DNA from 2 places in the Ciceribacter thiooxidans genome. Region 2 is predicted to be linked to the other one. Evidence: riboswitches for the same ligand, from Rfam matches in the RefSeq annotation. Region 2 holds a riboswitch; the other holds the start of a gene.
What was found. Region 2 has a riboswitch for S-adenosylmethionine ahead of H4I97_RS15000 (O-succinylhomoserine sulfhydrylase). Riboswitches for the same ligand answer to the same signal wherever they lie in the genome.

Region 1 (9,652 bases), 540 kb from region 2:
CAATCCTGGCGAAAAGGTCATGATCAACGGCGACCACGGCGTCAACCGGAAGCTGCTCTTCGATGCTCTCGCCGGGCTTTGGCCGTGGGGAAGCGGATCGATCGAACTTCCGGAACAGGAAATTCTCTTCGTTCCGCAACTGGACTACCTGCCCGAAGGACCACTTCAGGATGCTTTGCTGTTCCCAGCGGCGGCCGCAGAGTTCTCCGATGAGGAGATCGCTGCGGCGCTGACACGCGTTGGCCTTCACGAACTTACGAAGTCCCTCGATGAGCACGCCCGATGGGACCGCCGGCTCGAGAAGGACGAGCAGATGCTGCTTACATTCGCCAATCTGCTGCTGCGCCGCCCGAAATGGATCGTCTTCAACGATGTCCTCGAAGGCCTGGAGCCCGAAACCGTCGAGCGGCTGTCGTCGATAATGAGCGAATTACAGGAGGCTACACTCATCTATATCGGCAGATCCGGCGCTTTCTATGACACCACGTCTCCGAGATTGCTGCATCTGGAAGCGATCCCACAGACACCTCCCGCTCTCTAATCGTCAGCTCTCGAGTTCTTCGCGCAGCATCTCCAGTTCAAGCCATTCTTCCTCCATTCGCGCGAGGTCGCTTCGCAGTTTTTCGACCTCGATAGCAAGTCGGTTGAACGTTGCCGCATCACGCGAGAACAGGCCGGGATCCGCCATTTTCGCTTCGCGAACGGCAATCTCCCCTTCGGCCTTTGCGATCTCCTTCGGCAGGGTCTCCAGCGCGAACTTCTGCTTGTAGGAGAGCTTGGCCTTCGTCTTGGAAGCAGGCCCGTCGAGTGCCTTCTCCGCGCCTTCCTGTACTTTCCCCTTGTCTGTCCTTGCCGCACGGCGATGTTCGTCCTCGACGCCTTTTCTTTGTGCCAGCATATCGGAATAGCCGCCGGCATACTCGATCCAGCGACCGTCTGGCTGCTCTGGATCGGCCGGCGCAATCGTCGAGGTGACGGTACGGTCCAGGAAATCGCGATCATGGCTGACGAGAATGACCGTACCGGGATAGCCAGCGACAATCTCCTGCAACAGATCAAGGGTCTCGATGTCGAGGTCGTTCGTCGGCTCATCGAGGATCAGCAGGTTTGATGGCTTTGCCATGATGCGCGCCAACATCAATCTTGCCCGCTCGCCGCCCGAGAGATTGCGGATCGGAGTACGGGCCTGCTCCGGCTGAAACAGAAAATCCTTCATGTAACCGGTAACGTGTCGCTGCTCACCGTTGACGAGGAGATTTTCGCCCCTACCATCAGTCAGATAGTGCGCCAGCGTGTCATCGGGATTGAGATCCTCGCGCTTCTGGTCGAGCACCGCAATTTCCAGGTTGGTTCCGAGCTTCACCGCGCCGCTGTCAGGTTTCAGCTGTCCCGTCAGCATCTTGAGGAGCGTCGTCTTGCCGGCACCGTTCGGTCCGACAAGACCAATGCAGTCGCCGCGGTGAACGCGGAGCGAAAACGGGGCCACGATGGTGCGCCCGCCATATGTCTTGCTGATCCGTTCTGCCTCTATGACCAGCTTTCCGGATTCGCGCGCGTCCGCGAGGTTTGCCTGCACGGTCCCTTGCGGTCCTCTGTGTCCACGATAATCTGCACGCATGGCCTGCAGCTGGCCGAGTCGACGCATGTTGCGCTTACGTCGCGCCGTAACACCGTAGCGGAGCCAGTGCTCTTCTCGCTCGATCGCTTTGCCGAGTTTGTGCTGTTCGATTTCTTCTTCCTCGAGGACCTTGTCGCGCCATTCCTCGAAGTAGCCAAAGCCGCGGTTGAGACGGCGCGAGATGCCGCGGTCGAGCCAGACGGTCGCAGTCGAAACCTTCTCGAGAAAGCGGCGGTCGTGAGAGATCAAGACGAGCGCGCTGCGGCTCTTCTGAAGCTCACCTTCGAGCCACTCGATGGTCGGCAAATCGAGGTGATTGGTCGGCTCATCCAGTAGCAGAATATCCGGTTCAGGTGCCAGAACGCGCGCCAGTGCCGCCCTACGGGCTTCCCCGCCCGAAAGGCGTCCCGGGTCCTCCTCCCCCGTCAGGCCGAGGTGCTCCAGAAGATACGCGACGCGGTAGGGGTCGTCTCCAGGACCGAGTCCGGCTTCGGCGTAGGCCTGGACAGTTTTGTATCCATCGAAATCGGGCGCCTGCTCGAGATACCGGACCGTCGCCCCCGGATGCCGGAAGATCTCACCGGACTGTGGCTCCACGAAGCCGGCAGCAATTTTCATCAACGTCGATTTTCCGGAGCCGTTGCGACCGACAAGGCAGATACGGTCGCCCGGCTCTACCTGCAGGTTCGCCCCGGCAAGCAGCGGCGTGCCGCCGAAAGAGAGGAAGATATTGTCGAGTTTGAGGATCGGCGGCGCCAACGGTTCATGCTCCAGTCAGGTCAAAGGGGCGGGCAAGAAGCATTGCGTCCCCGCTGTCGAGCGACAAGGTAATCGCCCCTTCGGCAATGTTCGAGATGGTGCGCGTTGACCCCAGCGGCAACGAGAAGTTCTGAAGCGGATAGCGCGCGTTGTCGATCGACAGGCCAGTAAGGGGTGACAGTCCCACGACCGAGAAAAGCGAGCCGGGCGGCAGATCCACTGTCACCCTTCCGGGAAGCAGCGGATAGGCCTCCTCCTCGCCGGAGGTCAGGAGTGTTTCGTATCCTTCCTTGGCGAGCCGCAGCCCCTGCAAGAGGTGCATAAGGGCATGATCCGACCGCTCGCCCCCGAGCGCTCCTGCGAGAACCAGCCGGCCGGCGCCACGCCGGATCGCCTCATCTATAGCGATGGCACCATCAGTTTCTGCCTTTTGAGACGGATATGGCAGCCGATGGACATCAGGCCAGGCTTCTCCGAGGGCTTCCGGCGACGAATCGAAATCACCAACCCAGAGCTCCGGGACAACGCCGAGCATCGACGCGTGGCGCATGCCTCCGTCGGCCGCGATAAAACGCGCACCGGAAACGGCTGACGTCAACCGTTCGGTCAGAACCAAGTGTCCTCCGAGGAGGATGCTAAAGGTAGTTTTCGTCATGCGCTCGCCATAACGCATCTCGCCGGGAAAGGGAAAGATTATCGGTCGTCGCACCGACGTCTGGTCGCGAGGCGAAAAGAGGCTGCGATACTTTGTCGGGGCTGCTGCCACCTCGATTCCCGTTGACCGAAAAGGCCCTTGAGGGTATTTAACTTCACTCGTGGTGATTTGGCCGGCCGGCTTGCAGCCACGTTAAACAAATCGCTAAAGGGCCGAGGCGAGCTCCGAAAGACTTCCCGAGGACCAATGGCGATCTGCAAGATCGCCGGCAGTTTTTGTATGTGTGGCTGCAACTGCCCCGCAAGGAAAGTCGAGTTCGAACATGCCGATCAAGATCCCCGATACGTTGCCTGCCTTCGAAACCCTCGTGCACGAGGGTGTGCGCGTGATGACCGAAACGGCTGCAATCCGTCAGGACATCCGCCCCCTGCAGATCGGCCTTCTGAATCTCATGCCGAACAAGATCAAGACCGAGGTACAGATGGCGCGGCTGGTCGGCGCTTCGCCTCTTCAAGTCGAGCTTTCCCTCGTCCGTATCGGCGGGCACAAGGCGAAGAATACGCCGGAAGACCATCTGCTTGCCTTCTACCAGACATGGGAGGAGGTCCGGGATCGCAAGTTCGACGGCTTCATCATTACCGGTGCGCCGATTGAGACCCTGCCGTTCGAGGAGGTCACCTACTGGGACGAGTTGCGGCAGATTCTCGACTGGACGACCACCAACGTCCATTCGACGCTGAATGTCTGCTGGGGCGCGATGGCGGCCATTTATCACTTTCACGGCGTACCGAAGTACCTCCTGAGCGAGAAGGCCTTCGGGATCTACCGCCACCACATTCTGAATCCGTCCTCCGTGTACCTGAACGGCTTTTCCGACGACTTCCAGATTCCAGTCTCGCGCTGGACGGAAGTGCGCCGAGCCGACATCGAGAAGGTGCCGGGGCTGGAGATCCTGATGGAATCGGACGAGATGGGGATCTGCCTCGTACACGAGAAGAGGGCGAACCGCCTCTACATGTTCAACCATGTGGAATACGATTCGACGTCTTTGGCCGACGAATATAACCGCGACGTGGCAACTGGCGTGGCGATCAAGGTGCCGCATAACTACTTTCCCGACGACGATCCGGCAAAGAAGCCGTTGAATCGCTGGCGCAGCCATGCGCATCTCTTCTTTGGGAACTGGATCAACGAGATCTACCAGACGACGCCGTACGATCTGAATGCGATCGGCCTCGATTGATCGGCGTGATGGAGGTTGCGGCCAAGCCCGTTTCTTATGAAGTCGCGGCGGACTGAAGATCGCTCGGCGTGCGCTGTTACGGAAATGAGCTGCAATTCGAACGGAGGAATCATGGAACGCGAACTCTTCGGACAGACGGCGGCGGGTGAGCCGGTTTACAGGGTGACCCTCCAGGGCGGCGGGCTGACGATGCACGTGATCACCTGGGGTGCGGTGATCCAGGACCTGCGCCTTGAAGGACATAGCCATCCACTTGTCCTCGGTTTCGAGTCTTTTGATGACTACCCGCTTCACTCCCCCTATTTCGGCGCCACACCAGGACGATGCGCGAATCGTATTGCCGACGGCCACTTCACGCTCGACGGCAAGGAATACCAGCTTGAGCGCAACGAGGACGGTATCGGACACCTTCACGGCGGCAGCGACGGTATCGCCAGACGCAACTGGGACATCGTCAGTCTGACGCCCGATCGCCTCGAGCTGGCAATCGTGGATCCGGACGGCCGTGCCGGCTATCCCGGAAACTGCTCGATCACGGCGACCTATACTCTTCGAGAACACGGCGTCCTTTCCGTCGTCTACACGTCGACCACCGACCGCCCAACGCTCGCCAATGTATGCCAGCATTCGTATTTCAACCTTGATGGTGCGGAAGATGCCCTCGGCCACGACCTGATGCTTGCCGCCGACGCCTACCTGCCAGTCGATGACCGACTGATCCCGACTGGAGAAATTCGTCCGGTCGACGGCACGCCGTTCGATTTCCGGACAATGTCTCCGATGGACCGCCTGCTGGAGGGAGAGCGCGTTCTCTACGACCACAACTTCTGCCTTTCGCCGTCGCGCGTCGAAAAGCGCACTGTTGCGATCGCTCGCAGCGTCACTTCAGGCGTTGCGATGGAAGTGCGGACGACGGAACCCGGCGTTCAATTCTATGCGGGCACAAAGCTCAACGTCCCCGTCGCGGGGCTCGAGGGTCGTCGATACGGTCCGTTCGCCGGATTCTGCCTGGAAACACAGACATGGCCTGACGCAGTCAATCACTCAAACTTCCCGAATGCCATCCTTCGGCCCGGCGAGGTCCTGCGGCAGGAAACAGATTACGTCTTCTCGAAAGCATGAAGCCGGAAAGACCGAGCACCGACAGATGAATGCACGCCAAATCTGCCTCCGGCAATTCTCCTGAGAGAAATGCCGGAGCCCGCGACCGACCGGTCGCCATACAGCTATTCCATCTCACGATGGCCGTGAACAATTTCGTTGATTTGGGAGAAATTGGAGCGGGTGAGGCGATTCGAACGCCCGACCCCAACCTTGGCAAGGTTGTGCTCTACCCCTGAGCTACACCCGCTCATATCCGCGATCCAGGGGTAGTTAGTGGATCGTGGGCCGTCCGTCTTGCGGCGACGGGCGCTATATGGACTAACCATTTTTCAAATGCAACAGGGAAATGACGAAATCGTCCAGAAATTTTTCAACTCGTTGGGAAACAACGGGAAACGCCGCGCTACAGCACCAGTGTGGCGATTGCCAACCGGTGCTGCCAGCCGTATCTATCGGTAATATGCCGGGTCACCGGCCGTCCTTGAACCTACGCCCCGAGAGACCGCGATGACGAATACACCAAAGACTGCCAACGACCTTTTCGAAATGCTTGATGCGCTGAAGATCGTTCACAAAACGAAGTACCACCCACCGGTATTTACGGTTGCGGAATCGGTCGCGCTTCGCGACGAGATCCCCGGCGGTCATACCAAGAACCTCTTCATCAGGGACAAGAAAGACCGGTATTTTCTCCTGACCGTCGAGGAGAACGCAACCGTGGACCTGAAAGCGGTTCACACGGTGCTTGGCGCTTCCGGTCGCGTTTCCTTCGGCAGGCCGGAAAAGCTCATGGAATATCTCGGCGTCATCCCGGGCGCCGTGACTGTCTTTGGGGCAATCAACGATACAGATCACAATGTCACGTTTGTGCTCGATTCCGATCTCATGAAGGACGACATCATCAACGGCCATCCCCTGTCGAACGACGCGACGACATCCGTGGCTCGCGACGACTTGCTGCGCTTTCTTGAAGCAACGGGACACACGCCGCTTGTCTTGAAAGTAACGGCCTGACATACGATCTTAGCGACACACCGAAGGTCCAGGGCGGCCATCAATGGCGGAGTATTCTGATGAGCGACAACAACAATCCCTATAGCGGTTTTGGTGGCCAGATGACGGGTCATGCTCATATGGGAGACACACCGCCGCGAAGCCACGTCGGGGATACGACGACGGCGGGCTTCGCGAAGGACGTCTTGGAAGAATCGCGGAGGCAGCCGGTACTTGTCGACTTCTGGGCGCCCTGGTGCGGACCATGTCGTCAGCTGGCGCCGGTGATCGAAAAGGTCGTTGGAGAGGCCAACGGCCGCGTCAAGCTGGTAAAGCTCAACATTGACGATCATCCCGCGATTCCCGGGCAGCTCGGCATCCAGTCGATCCCGGCCGTCGTCGCATTCGTGAATGGCCAGCCGGTCGACGGGTTCATGGGCGCCGTTCCCGAAAGCCAGATCCGCCAGTTCATCGATAAGCTGGCCGGTCCCGCAAGCGACACTGGCGAAGCTGAACTGACGGCAGCGCTCGACGAGGCTGATGGTCTCGTCACAGCCGGAAACTTCGAAGGCGCCGCGCAGCTTTTCGGAGCCGTCATGCAGGCCGATCCCGAAAACGTGCGTGCGATCGCCGGGATCGCCGAATGCATGCTGGGAACCGGCCAGCACGAACGCGCATCCCAACTCGTTTCCAATCTTCCAGAGCCTCTCGCCAAGGCGCCGGAACTGCAAGCGGTTGCCAAGAAACTGGAACAGTTCAACGAAGCTCGCAAGCTCGGCGACCCACAAGCCCTCGAACATGAATTGGCGCTCGACCCCGACAATCACGAAGCACGCATGAAGCTGGCCAAGATCCTGAACGTGCAGGGCCGGCGCGAGGAAGCTGCGGAACACCTTCTGTTGATCATGCGTCAGGACCGGGCTTTCGATGACGATGGCGCCCGTCGCCAACTCCTGCAGTTCTTCGATGTATGGGGGCCGAAAGACCCGGTGACAGCCATGGCACGCAGGAAGCTCTCATCGATCCTCTTTTCCTGAGGGCTGACTGTGCGCCTCTTGAGTTCGTTTCGGTGCGAACCACATAGTGAGAAGTACGGACGGTTTCTCCGTCCGTACCGGGAGTGCATAGATGAAAGTCGGCAACGCGAGATACCTGACTGAAAAAGATCTGCCGGAAACCCTGTCGGTCTTTCCCCTGAGCGGCGTTCTGCTACTGCCCGGCGGACAATTGCCGCTCAATGTCTTTGAACCTCGCTATCTCGAAATGTTCGATGCGGCACTTGCCGGGAATCGGCTGATCGGTATCGTTCAGCCGGCGTTCCAGGGGACATCCGCGGGCGAACCTGCCTCAGGACCAGCGCTCTGCCAGGTCGGCTGTATCGGTCGGATCACATCTTTCGGCGAGACGGGCGATGGACGCTATATTGCATCGCTCGGTGGTGTCTGCCGCTTTCGATTGATGGAGGAGGTCGCAAGTCATCGTCCCTACCGCGGTTTTCGGATCGCACCTTTCTTCGCCGACCTTTCCGATGCAGACGAGGAAGCAACCATCGACCGCAACGCACTTCTCGCGGCGTTCCGCGCCTACCTTGAAGCGAACAAACTGGAAGCAGACTGGGAAAGCGTCGAACGCGCGAGCAACACGACGCTGCTGACCTCCCTGTCGATGATGTCTCCCTTCGGTCCGGCAGAAAAGCAGGCACTCCTCGAGGCTCCTGATATGCGCAGCCGTGCCGAAACGCTGATTGCCATCACCGAGATCGCTCTCGCACGCGAGTTTGGCGATCCGGATACAATTCTCCAGTAGGACGACCGACGTGGACAGTCGAACGAGCACGGTCGATCCGAGGCTTTTGGAGCTTCTCGTCTGCCCTCTGACCCAAGGTCGCCTTACCTATGACCGGCAGAAGAACGAACTGGTGTCGGAAAAGGCAAAGCTTGCCTACCCCATACGGGACGGGGTCGCGATCATGCTCGTATCAGAAGCACGAAGGCTCGAAGATTGACGGTGCTGCCGATTACAGAGGTTGGCCCGTAAGAAGTCGCGGTCGCTCAGCGCTTCCTCCGGTTCCTGCCGCCTCATGGATGAAGTAGGATTTCAGCCCCGGTAGCCGGTCCACGATACCAAGACCGAAATCGCGCGCGGCACGGATCGGCGACAGATCGTTTGAGAACAGGCGGTTCAGCACGTCGGTCGTCACGCCCATGCGGAAGGTGTCGAAGCGGCGCCACTCCTGGTATCGCTCCAGGACGTTGAGATCACCGATGTCCAGGCCGATTCGGTCCGCCTCGACCACCGTCTGTGCAAGTGCTGCCACGTCCTTGAAGCCGAGATTCAACCCTTGGCCCGAGATCGGATGAATGCCGTGGGCCGCGTCACCTGCAAGCGCAAGTCGCTGCGCGACGAAGGAACGCGCTAGCGTCAGCCCAAGCGGGAACGCTCGCCGGTCACCAACGGCGCGTATCGGACCGAGCTTGTAACCAAAACGGCGCTCCAGTTCTTCCTCGAAAATCAGATCGTCAGCCGAAACAAGCCGATTGGCTTCGTCAGTACGCTCGGTCCATACGAGGGACGAGCGGTTGCCCTTGAGCGGCAAGATGGCAAAGGGTCCGGCGGGAAGGAAATGCTCTTCCGCGCAGCCTTCATGTGGCCGCTCATGCTCGACGGTCGTAACGATGCCCGACTGGCCGTAGTCCCATGTAACCGTCTTGATCCCGGCCATCTCCCGCAGCTTGGAACGCACGCCGTCGCAAGCAACGACGAGCCTTGCGGAAAGCACCGTTCCGTCTGAAAGCGTCAGAGACGCGGCGGCAGGGCCGTTTTCAAGTCCAGTCGCGCGCAATCCATGTCGGATGGTGACGCCGGCTTTCGCGCAGGCGTCCCTTAGCGCGCCCACCATGGCGACATTCGGGATCATATATGCGAATGGTCGCCCATCCTCGACGACGCCGTCAAAAGTGAGGAAGACCGGCCGGACCGGGTCGGAAGTCTTCGAATCGGTGACGATCATCTTGGTGATCGGCTGGGCTTCAGGCGAAATTTGGTCCCATATTCCGAAAACTTCCAGCATGTGTATGGCCGCCGCGATGATCGCCGAAGCACGAGGATCCTTCCTCCAGGCATCTTCGGGGGCGGCCTCGACCACCTCCACGGACAGATGGGGCGCGGCCTGTTTGACCGCCAGCGCCACCGAAAGCCCGACATATCCGCCGCCGACGACCAACATATCCAACATCGCGCACTCCATTAGCACTTGTGTGTGATAAGGCTCCTATATAGA
Region 2 (9,652 bases):
TTGGTCCAGGGCGACTCCGCGCTTGCGCACAAGGTCATCTCCGACGACGTCATCATGGACGCAGCAGAGCGCGAAATCGGCGACAAGGCTGTCATTACCATCGCCCGTCGTCAGCCCGTCGCCAGTGACCTTCGCGAGATCATCGGAGCGCTCAAGATCGCCAGCGACCTCGAACGGGTCGGCGATCTCGGCAAGAACAACGCCAAGCGCGCCATGGCGGTCCAGAGCGCCGGTATTCCACGCAAGCTGGCTCGCGGGATCGAACATCTCTCCGAGCTCGCGCTCGTTCAGCTGAAGGAAGTTCTCGACGTCTACTCGACCCGATCGGCGGAAAAGGCGAAATCGGTTCGTGACCGCGACGATGAGATCGATGCCGTCTACACGTCCCTGTTCAGGGAGCTGTTGACCTACATGATGGAAGATCCCCGCAACATCACCAGCTGCACGCATCTCCTCTTCTGTGCCAAGAACCTGGAGCGGATCGGCGATCATGCCACCAATATCGCCGAAACCATCTACTACATGACGACCGGGGCCCAGCCGGAAGGCGAGCGACCGAAGGAAGACCTGACGACGGATGTCGGCGTGGTCACCGAGTGATGCCGCTGCGGAGGATGAGCAAGCGATGCAGCCAAGAATAGTGGTGGTCGAAGACGAAGAGGCGCTGAGCGTACTCCTTCGTTACAATCTGGAAGCCGAAGGCTACGAGGTGGAGACGATTCCGCGCGGCGACGAGGCGGAACTGCGTCTCCAGGAAAGGGTTCCCGATCTCCTGCTGCTGGACTGGATGCTGCCGGGCGTCTCCGGGATTGAACTCTGCCGCAGGCTGCGGATGCGGCCGGAAACCGAACGCCTGCCGGTCATCATGCTGACGGCGCGCGGCGAGGAGAGCGAGCGGGTGCGCGGTCTCGCCACGGGGGCTGATGACTACGTCGTCAAGCCGTTTTCCACGCCGGAACTGATGGCGCGCGTCAAGGCGATGCTGCGGCGCGCGCGTCCCGAGGTGCTCTCGAGTGTCCTTCGCTGCGGCGACATCGAGCTTGACCGGGAGACGCACCGCGTTCATCGCAAGAGCCGCGAGGTTCGCCTCGGCCCGACCGAATTCCGGTTGCTGGAGTTCCTGATGTCGTCGCCCGGCCGCGTCTTCTCCCGATCGCAGCTTCTGGACGGCGTATGGGGGCACGACATCTATGTCGACGAACGCACCGTCGATGTCCATGTCGGACGCCTGCGCAAGGCGCTCAACTTTTCCAACATGCAGGACGTCATCCGCACCGTGCGCGGGGCAGGCTACTCGATGGAGGCCTGAGGTCCTGTCGTCTCATGTATAAAAAAACGGGCCCGCGGGGCCCGTTTTCTCTGCTGTGTCGGCGAAAGCTTACCGTTCCGCCTTGCGACGCTCGGAAACCGGCTGGTAGGCGAGCTTCGCGTGATAGCTGCAATAGGGTGAGGAATCGAGAGACTCGCAGCCGCAGAAGTGGAACTCGTCGCTCATCGGATCGCCGATCGGCCACTTGCAGGTACGCTCCGTGAGTTCCGTCAGGCCGAGGCGGCGGGAAATCGGAATCACGACGTTGGAGGAGGTTACGGCGCGGACCTCTTGGATGAGACCGATCTGGCCCTCTTCCTTCAGTATGGCGCCGCCTGCCGGCCGGGCGTTTGCACGGGTGGGAACGCGTGCAGCAAAGCCCGACGGACGAGGGGTCGGTGCCGGGCGTTTCGGCGTACGCGCCGGTGCCGTGCCGCCGCCGGACTTTGCGCGTCCCGGCAGGTTCAGACGGTGGACCTTGCCGATCACGGCATTCCTGCTGACTCCGCCGAGTTGCGCGGCGATCTGGCTTGCGCTCAGGCCTTCAGCCCAAAGCCTTTTCAGTTTTTCGACGCGCTCATCTGTCCAATTCATGCCATTATCTCCGCCGTCGCGATTTTGATGGCAGAATCCGTCACCGTTGCTTCGAACGAATCCGAAACAAAACTTCCTCGATACTTTCGGTGACTATTTCTGCCGCATGCAATCTTTTAATGTAAATTTAACCTAGTGTGGCGCTGACTCCGTGACAAGAGTCGGACGAATCAACGGGAATCGATTTTCAAGTTTTCCCCAACTTGCTGGTTGGCGTTGGCGCAAAAAATCAAAGCTGTGAAAGTCGTCCCGGCGTGACAAAAAACCTTTGCCTGTCGCAGTTTTGTTGACAGCGCAACGGGAAATGCCGATAGTGCCAGCCGCCGCCGAAAGGCGGCATTTTTGATTTTTTCGGGGATTTTTCTCCGGGAAATCGGATGATCGTTCTTGACATCTATCGGTTGCGAAGGAGCTGTTCCGCCATGGCTGAAGCCACGCCGCTTTACGAAACCTACCTGCGCGCGCCTTTGCGTTTCGAGCGCGGCGAAGGGGTTTGGCTGATTGCGGAGAATGGTGAGCGATATCTCGATTTCGCGGCCGGTGTTGCAGTGAATGCGCTCGGTCATGCGCATCCGCATCTCGTCGAGGCCCTGAAGGCGCAGGCCGGAAAGGTCTGGCACCTGTCGAACCTCTATGAGGTGCCGGGCCAGGAGACTCTGGGTGAACGGCTGACGAACGCGACCTTCGCCGACAAGGTGTTCTTCACCAATTCGGGCGCCGAGGCGCTGGAATGCGCGATCAAGACCGCGCGCCGCTATCATTTCTCGAAGGGGCACCCGGAGAAGTTCCACATCATTACCTTCGAGGGTGCCTTCCATGGCCGCACGCTGGCGACGATCGCTGCGGGAGGGCAGGCGAAGTACCTTGAAGGTTTCGGACCCAAGGCACCGGGCTTCGACCAGGTGCCGTTCGGCGATATCGAGGCGGTGAAGGCGGCGATCACCGATAATACGGCTGCAATCCTCATCGAGCCGGTGCAGGGTGAAGGCGGCATTCGTACGGCGTCCAATGAGTTCCTGCGGGCGCTTCGCCAGATCTGCGACGAAAAGGGGCTTCTCCTGATCCTCGACGAAGTCCAGTCGGGCGTCGGGCGCACAGGCAAGCTCTTCGCCCATGAATGGGCCGGCATCACGCCCGATATCATGGCCGTCGCCAAGGGTATCGGTGGCGGCTTTCCTCTGGGTGCCTGTCTTGCCACGGCGGAGGCTGCGTCCGGCATGAAAGCCGGAACGCACGGCTCGACCTACGGCGGCAATCCGTTGGCGATGGCCGTCGGCAACGCCGTGCTCGACGTTGTTCTTGCAGATGGTTTTCTGGAGCACGTGCGAGATGTGGCGCTGGTCTTCCGGCAGGGGCTCGCAGCGCTTCACGACCGCTTCCCCGACGTCATCGAGGATATCCGTGGCGAGGGCCTGATGCTCGGCATCAAGGCGAAGGTACCGAACGCAGAACTGCTGCAGGCCATGCGGGACGAGCACATTCTCAGCGTTCCGGCTGGCGACAATGTCATTCGCCTGCTGCCGCCGCTGATCACGACAGCGGAAGAAGCGCGCGAGGGGCTTTCGCGGATCGAGCGCGCGGCCGAACGGGTGCACGGCGCCCACGAAAAGCAGGCGGCACAAGCCTAAGCAGCAGAAATTCAGACAGGTTTTCCCATGGTATCTCCGAAGCATTTCCTCGACCTCTCGGCCGTTTCGTCCCACGATTTGCGCACCATCATGGATGACGCCCGTGTGCGGAAGCAGGCGACCAAATCCGGAACGGCGGACAAGCCGCTTGCCGGCAAGATGCTTGCGATGATCTTCGAAAAGCCGTCCACCCGCACGCGTGTGTCTTTCGACGTCGGTATGCGCCAGCTCGGTGGCGAGACCCTCTTCCTTTCCGGCACGGAAATGCAGCTCGGCCGTGCCGAAACGATCGGCGACACCGCAAAGGTCCTTTCGCGCTTCGTGGATGCGATCATGATCCGCACGACCGATCATTCGCGTCTCCTGGAGATGGCGGAGCACGCGACGGTTCCCGTCATCAACGCGCTGACCGACAGCACGCATCCCTGCCAGATCATGGCCGACATCATGACCTTCGAGGAGCATCGCGGTCCGGTGAAGGGCAAGACGCTCGCCTGGACCGGAGACGGCAACAATGTCCTGCATTCGCTCGTGGAAGGAGCCGCCCGCTTCGGCTACCGGATGAACATGGCCGTACCGCTCGGGTCCGAGCCGGACGACAAGTACCTCAACTGGGCGCGCGACAATGGCGGTGAAGTCATGCTTTGCCACGAGGCGGAGCGCGCCGTGGAAGGTGCTGACGCCGTCATTACCGATACCTGGATTTCGATGAACCAGGAGCACAAGGCCAGGGGGCACAACGTCTTCCAGCCCTACCAGGTGAACGGAGCGTTGATGGCGCATGCAAAGCCGGATGCCCTCTTCATGCATTGCCTGCCCGCACACCGCGGCGAAGAGGTCACCGACGAGGTGATCGACGGTCCGCAGTCCGTCGTGTTCGACGAGGCAGAGAACCGGCTGCACGCGCAGAAATCGATCCTCGCCTGGTGCCTTGGTGCGATCTGATCCGGTTTGCTCGCGCCTGTCGCATCCGGCTTGATCTTCTCGCCTGGGGACCCCATGTGAGCGGTAAATTCGGGACTGATGCGTCCCCGGCAATCAGGCGCCTGCGGCGCAAGGAGTACAATAATGGCAGACAAGGCCACTGAACTCGGCGAATTCGGTTTCGCCGGAGATGACCGTGTTGTTCCGTTTCAGGTGGAAGGTCTCGATGTGCGTGGCCGGGCCGTGCAGCTCGGCCCGCTGGTCAACACCATTCTCGCGCGGCACGACTATCCGGCGCCCGTCGCCCGCCTTCTGGCGGAGGCGATGGTCCTCACGGTCCTGATCGGTACGTCATTGAAATTTCAGGGTAAATTTACGGTACAGACGAAGAGCAACGGGCCGGTGGATCTCCTGGTCGTCGACTTCTCGACGCCGGAAGACGTGCGCGCCTATGCCCGCTTCGACGAGGATGCACTGAAAACGGCAGTCGAGGAAGACAGGACTTCACCGGAGGCCCTGCTCGGTGAAGGCGTGCTTGCATTCACCATCGACCAGGGCAGCTTCATGCAGCCTTACCAGGGCATCGTGCCTCTCGACGGTACCTCGCTCGAGGAGATTGCCGGGGTCTACTTCCGTCAGTCGGAACAGATTCCGACGCGGGTGCGTCTCGGCGTCGCCGAGTTCTTCGATCGCGACGAGGAGGGACATCCGCGCCGCGGCTGGCGGGCTGGAGGGCTGATTGCCCAGTTCTTGCCCGAGGCGCCGGAACGGATGCGCCAGCCGGACCTGCATGGTGGTGACGGTGACGACGGCGAGTATGTCTTTTCGGAGGACGATGCCTGGTCGGAAGCGCAGGTGCTCGTCGACACCGTCGACGCCGACGAACTGACCGATCCCCAAATCGGCATAGAGCGCCTCCTGTTCCGTCTATTCCATGAGCGCGGCGTGCGGGTTTACCAGCCGCAGCCGGTCTTCGACCGGTGCAGTTGTTCGCGGGAGAAGATAAAGGGAGTCTTGAAGAGCTTTTCCGACGAGGAGATCGAAGAGAGCCAGGAAGACGGCGCGATCACCGTCACCTGCGAATTCTGCTCGACCACCTACCGCTATGAAGCGGCCGAGGTTCGCGAAGTCTGAAATTGACGACGGCACCGTCCAGACCGGCGGTGCCGTTTTTCATTGCGGTTGGCTGCTCGGTCCGCCCGGCCTCAGTTGAGGACGCGCAGCATGCCCGGCGCGTCGAGCGAGAATGCCGGGATAGCCACCTCGAAGCGGTCGCCCTCATCGGTTTCCATCTGGTAATGGCCGAACATGACGCCTGAAGGCGTGTCGAGCGGGCAACCCGAGGAGTATTCGTAGGTGTCGCCGGGCCTCAGCTGCGGCTGCTCGCCGACAACGCCAGGGCCGGTGACCTCGTCGACCTGGCCGTTCTGGTCGGTAATGTGCCAGTAGCGGTTCACCAGGCGGACCGACCTGTCCGAGTGATTGGTGATCGCCACCCGGTATCCCCAGACGTATCGTCCGTCATCCGGATCGGACTGCTCTTCGAGGTAGTAAGGCTCGACACTGACTTCGATATCCTGCGTCAGGGCTCGATACATAGGGTTGACCTTCTTTATGCCTTGCTAACCATATCTATCAGCTCTCCGCACGGGTCAAGGAATGCGGACGTGCAGAGCAAGCAAAGTGTCGCGACTTCGTAAAATTGGTCCTAACGGCGACTAGCCGATTTGCCGTCTGTTGCGCTGACGAGCATGCCCGACGCGCGGGGCGCCGGGCAGCAGGACGCGTAAGATGGCTCAGGCCGGAACCTTGCGGAGCGCCTGGGCGAAGTCTTCCAGCAGGTCGTCGGTGTCCTCGATGCCGCAGGAAAGCCGCACGGTGCCACCCGAAATGCCGAGCTCGGCGCGGGCCTCGTCGGTCAGGTTCTTGTGTGTGGTCGTCGCCGGATGGGTAATCAGGCTCTTGGAGTCGCCGAGGTTGTTCGAAATCTCGACGATCTTCAGCGCATTCTGCAGCGCGAACGCGGCGGCCTTGCCGCCCTTCAGTTCGAAGGCGACCAGCGTCGAGCCGCCCGTCATCTGTTTGGCGATGATGTCCGCCTGCGGATGGTCGGCGCGACCGGGATAGACGACGCGTGCGACCTGTCCCTGCTCGGCAAGGAAGTCGGCGATCTTCGCGGCGCTCTGCGTCTGCTGGCGTGCACGCAGCGGCAGTGTCTCGACAGCTTTCAGAAGAGTCCATGCGTTGAACGGCGACATGGCCGGGCCGGTGTGGCGGAAATAGTCCTGGAACTCCTCGTCGATCCACTCCTTGCTCGACAGCACCACGCCGCCGAGGCAGCGACCCTGGCCGTCGATATGCTTGGTTGCGGAATAAACGACGACATGGGCGCCGAGCTCCAGCGGCTTCTGGAAGAGCGGGGTGGCGAAGACGTTGTCGACCACCAGCTTGGCGCCGACCTGATTTGCGAGCTTGGCGACGCCGGCGATGTCGATCACTTCGAGCGTCGGGTTCGTCGGGCTTTCGAGGAACATAACCCTGGTATTCGGGCGGATCGCCTTTTCCCAGTTCTCCAGATGGCGCCCGTCGACCAGCGTACATTCGATGCCGTATTTCGGGGCAAGCGTCTCGACCACCCAGCGGCAGGAACCGAAAAGGGCGCGGGCCGCGACGATGTGATCGCCGGCTCTCAGCTGGCAAAGGATGGCGGCAGCGACGGCAGCCATACCGGATGCGGTGGCACGAGCCTCCTCTGCCCCTTCCAGCAGGCACATGCGTTTCTCGAACATGTCGTTCGTCGGGCTGCCGTAACGGGCGTAGATGAAGCCATCGTCCTCACCCTTGAAGCGCGCTTCCGCCGCCTCGGAGGACTCGTAGACGAAACCCTGCGTCATGAAGATCGCTTCCGAGGTCTCGCCGTACTGAGAGCGAAGGGTGCCTCCATGAACCAGTCGCGTTGCGGGACGCCAGTTTTTGCTCATGCCACTCAGCCTTTCAAACACAAAAAAACCGGTCGCGATTTCGGACCGGTTTCAAGCACCCGGTCTCTTTAGCCATTTGTTTAACGTGGCTGCAAGCCGACCGGCCAAATCACCACGGGATAAGCTTGCCATACGCCGATCCCGGGCTTGCGTCAATTCCTCGACTTTGGTTTTGTCGGGCCAAACGGGATGGGACAAGATGACAAGGATCACGGGTATCCTGGCGGATCGCGCCATTGACGCTCTGTTCGGTGAAGGCCGGCTGAAAAGCGAGGCGCCTCTCGACGCCGACCAGGTGCAGCCGGCAAGCCTGGACCTGCGCCTCGGTTCGAGGGCGATGCGTGTCCGCGCGAGCTTCATGCCCGGTCGCGAGCACAAGGTTGCAGACAAGCTCGAACGCCTGACGTTGCACGAGATCGATCTCGAAGACGGGGCCGTTCTGGAAACGGGCTGCGTCTACATCGTGCCGCTGATGGAAAGCCTCGACCTGCCGCAGGACATGTCCGCCTCTGCCAATCCCAAGAGTTCGACCGGGCGTCTCGACATTTTCACCCGCGTGATGGTCGATCACGCCCAGGAGTTCGACAAGATCCCGGCCGGCTACCGTGGACCTCTCTATCTCGAAATCAGCCCGCGGACGTTTCCGGTCATCGTGCGGCGTGGATCACGCCTGTCGCAGATCAGGTTCCGCGTCGGCCATTCCCTGCTGAGCGACACCGAACTGCTCGATCTGCACCAGGCGGAGACGCTCGTCGCAAGCGAAGTGCCGAACGTCTCGGGCGGTGGCATTGCGCTGTCGATCGATCTCAAGGGCAGTGGCCCGGACGGCCTGATCGGTTATCGTGGCAAACACCATACCTCCGTGATCGACGTCGACCGCAAGGCGGCCCATGACGTGCTTGATTTCTGGGAACCGCTCTACAGCCGTGGACGCGACGAACTGATCCTCGATCCGGACGAGTTCTACATCCTCGTTTCGCGGGAAGCCGTCCACGTACCTCCGCTCTTCGCAGCAGAGATGACGCCCTACGATCCGCTGGTCGGCGAATTCCGCGTGCACTATGCAGGCTTCTTCGACCCCGGTTTCGGCCATGCCAGCGCAGGCGGCGCCGGAAGCCGCGCCGTCCTCGAGGTCCGCAGCCACGAGGTGCCGTTCATCCTCGAACACGGGCAGGTGATCGGACGTCTCGTTTACGAACACATGCAGGAGCGTCCGGCAGGCATTTACGGCACCGGCCTCGGCTCCAGCTACCAGGCGCAGGGGCTAAAGCTGTCCAAGCATTTCCGGGCTGGTTGAGGCGCGCCGCAGGGCCGCGACTTCCCTGCGCAGTTCTCTCAACTCCGCAAGGATGAGATCCTGGTTCTCCTTGAGGTCTTCCTGGTCTCCGGCGCTCGGAATCTCGTGCTCGGCCTGCATGGACGAGACGATGATCCCGATGAAGAGATTGAGGACCGTGAACGACGTCGCGACGATGAACGGAATGAAGAAGACCCAGGCGAGCGGGTGAAGCGTCATGACCGGTCGCACGACGTCGCCGGTCCAGCCTTCGAGCGTCATGACCTGGAAAAGCGTGAAGGCGGATTTGCCGATATTGCCGAAAAGCTCGGGGAAGTCCGCGGCAAAGAGCTTGGTCGCGGCGACGGACGAGACATAGAAGACGAGCCCCAGCAGAAGGAAGATCGAGCCCATGCCGGGGAGCGCGGAGAAGAGCCCGCCGACCACCCGCCGCATGGAAGGGACGACGGAAATCAGCCGGAAAAGACGTAAGACCCGCATCGCGCGCAGGATCGAGACCGTCTCCGTGGCCGGCACGATCGAGACGGCGATCACGAGAAGATCGAAAACCCGCCAGGGGTCGTGAAAGAAGCGACTGCGATAGACTATGAGTCTCGCCACGATCTCCAGGACGAAGATTGCTAGAAGCGTGTGATCCATCGCGTAGAGCAGGGATCCGTAGCGAGCCCAAAGGACGGGCGAGGTCTCGAGTCCCAGAGTAACGGCATTCAGCAGGATCAGGGTGGTGATCGCCGTTTCGAAGTGGTTGGATTCGAGAAGGCGACGGAGCAAGGGCATGGGTAGTCATCCGGATGTCTGGCGGTCGCCGCCACATTGCTCCGGGAAAGTAAAAACTTGGTGGCTTTGGTGCGTGTCTTGCAAAGCGTCGCCGCGCCGGCTCTTCACACTTGACAGACCGGGGGATCTGTTGGATTTGTGC

Region 1: another riboswitch for S-adenosylmethionine. It lies ahead of metA (homoserine O-acetyltransferase MetA); the one in region 2 lies ahead of H4I97_RS15000 (O-succinylhomoserine sulfhydrylase).

The regions. Positions count from the first base shown of each region.
Region 1 is NZ_CP059896.1:3,582,168-3,591,819, reverse strand. It holds gene H4I97_RS17760 (ABC transporter ATP-binding protein/permease) at 1-541, shown strand, start outside; gene H4I97_RS17755 (ABC-F family ATP-binding cassette domain-containing protein) at 545-2,377, opposite strand; gene H4I97_RS17750 (thiamine diphosphokinase) at 2,382-3,032, opposite strand; SAM riboswitch at 3,183-3,260, shown strand; gene metA (homoserine O-acetyltransferase MetA) at 3,355-4,275, shown strand; gene H4I97_RS17740 (aldose epimerase family protein) at 4,387-5,397, shown strand; tRNA gene H4I97_RS17735 (tRNA-Gly) at 5,552-5,626, opposite strand; gene H4I97_RS17730 (prolyl-tRNA synthetase associated domain-containing protein) at 5,887-6,393, shown strand; gene trxA (thioredoxin) at 6,453-7,409, shown strand; gene H4I97_RS17720 (LON peptidase substrate-binding domain-containing protein) at 7,501-8,178, shown strand; gene H4I97_RS17715 (Trm112 family protein) at 8,189-8,377, shown strand; gene H4I97_RS17710 (ubiquinone biosynthesis hydroxylase) at 8,390-9,607, opposite strand.
Region 2 is NZ_CP059896.1:3,041,691-3,051,342, reverse strand. It holds gene phoU (phosphate signaling complex protein PhoU) at 1-600, shown strand, start outside; gene phoB (phosphate regulon transcriptional regulator PhoB) at 626-1,309, shown strand; gene H4I97_RS15025 (GcrA family cell cycle regulator) at 1,379-1,903, opposite strand; gene H4I97_RS15020 (aspartate aminotransferase family protein) at 2,326-3,531, shown strand; gene argF (ornithine carbamoyltransferase) at 3,559-4,476, shown strand; gene H4I97_RS15010 (Hsp33 family molecular chaperone) at 4,600-5,589, shown strand; gene apaG (Co2+/Mg2+ efflux protein ApaG) at 5,661-6,053, opposite strand; gene H4I97_RS15000 (O-succinylhomoserine sulfhydrylase) at 6,252-7,436, opposite strand; SAM riboswitch at 7,484-7,562, opposite strand; gene H4I97_RS14995 (2'-deoxycytidine 5'-triphosphate deaminase) at 7,636-8,733, shown strand; gene H4I97_RS14990 (ion transporter) at 8,701-9,510, opposite strand.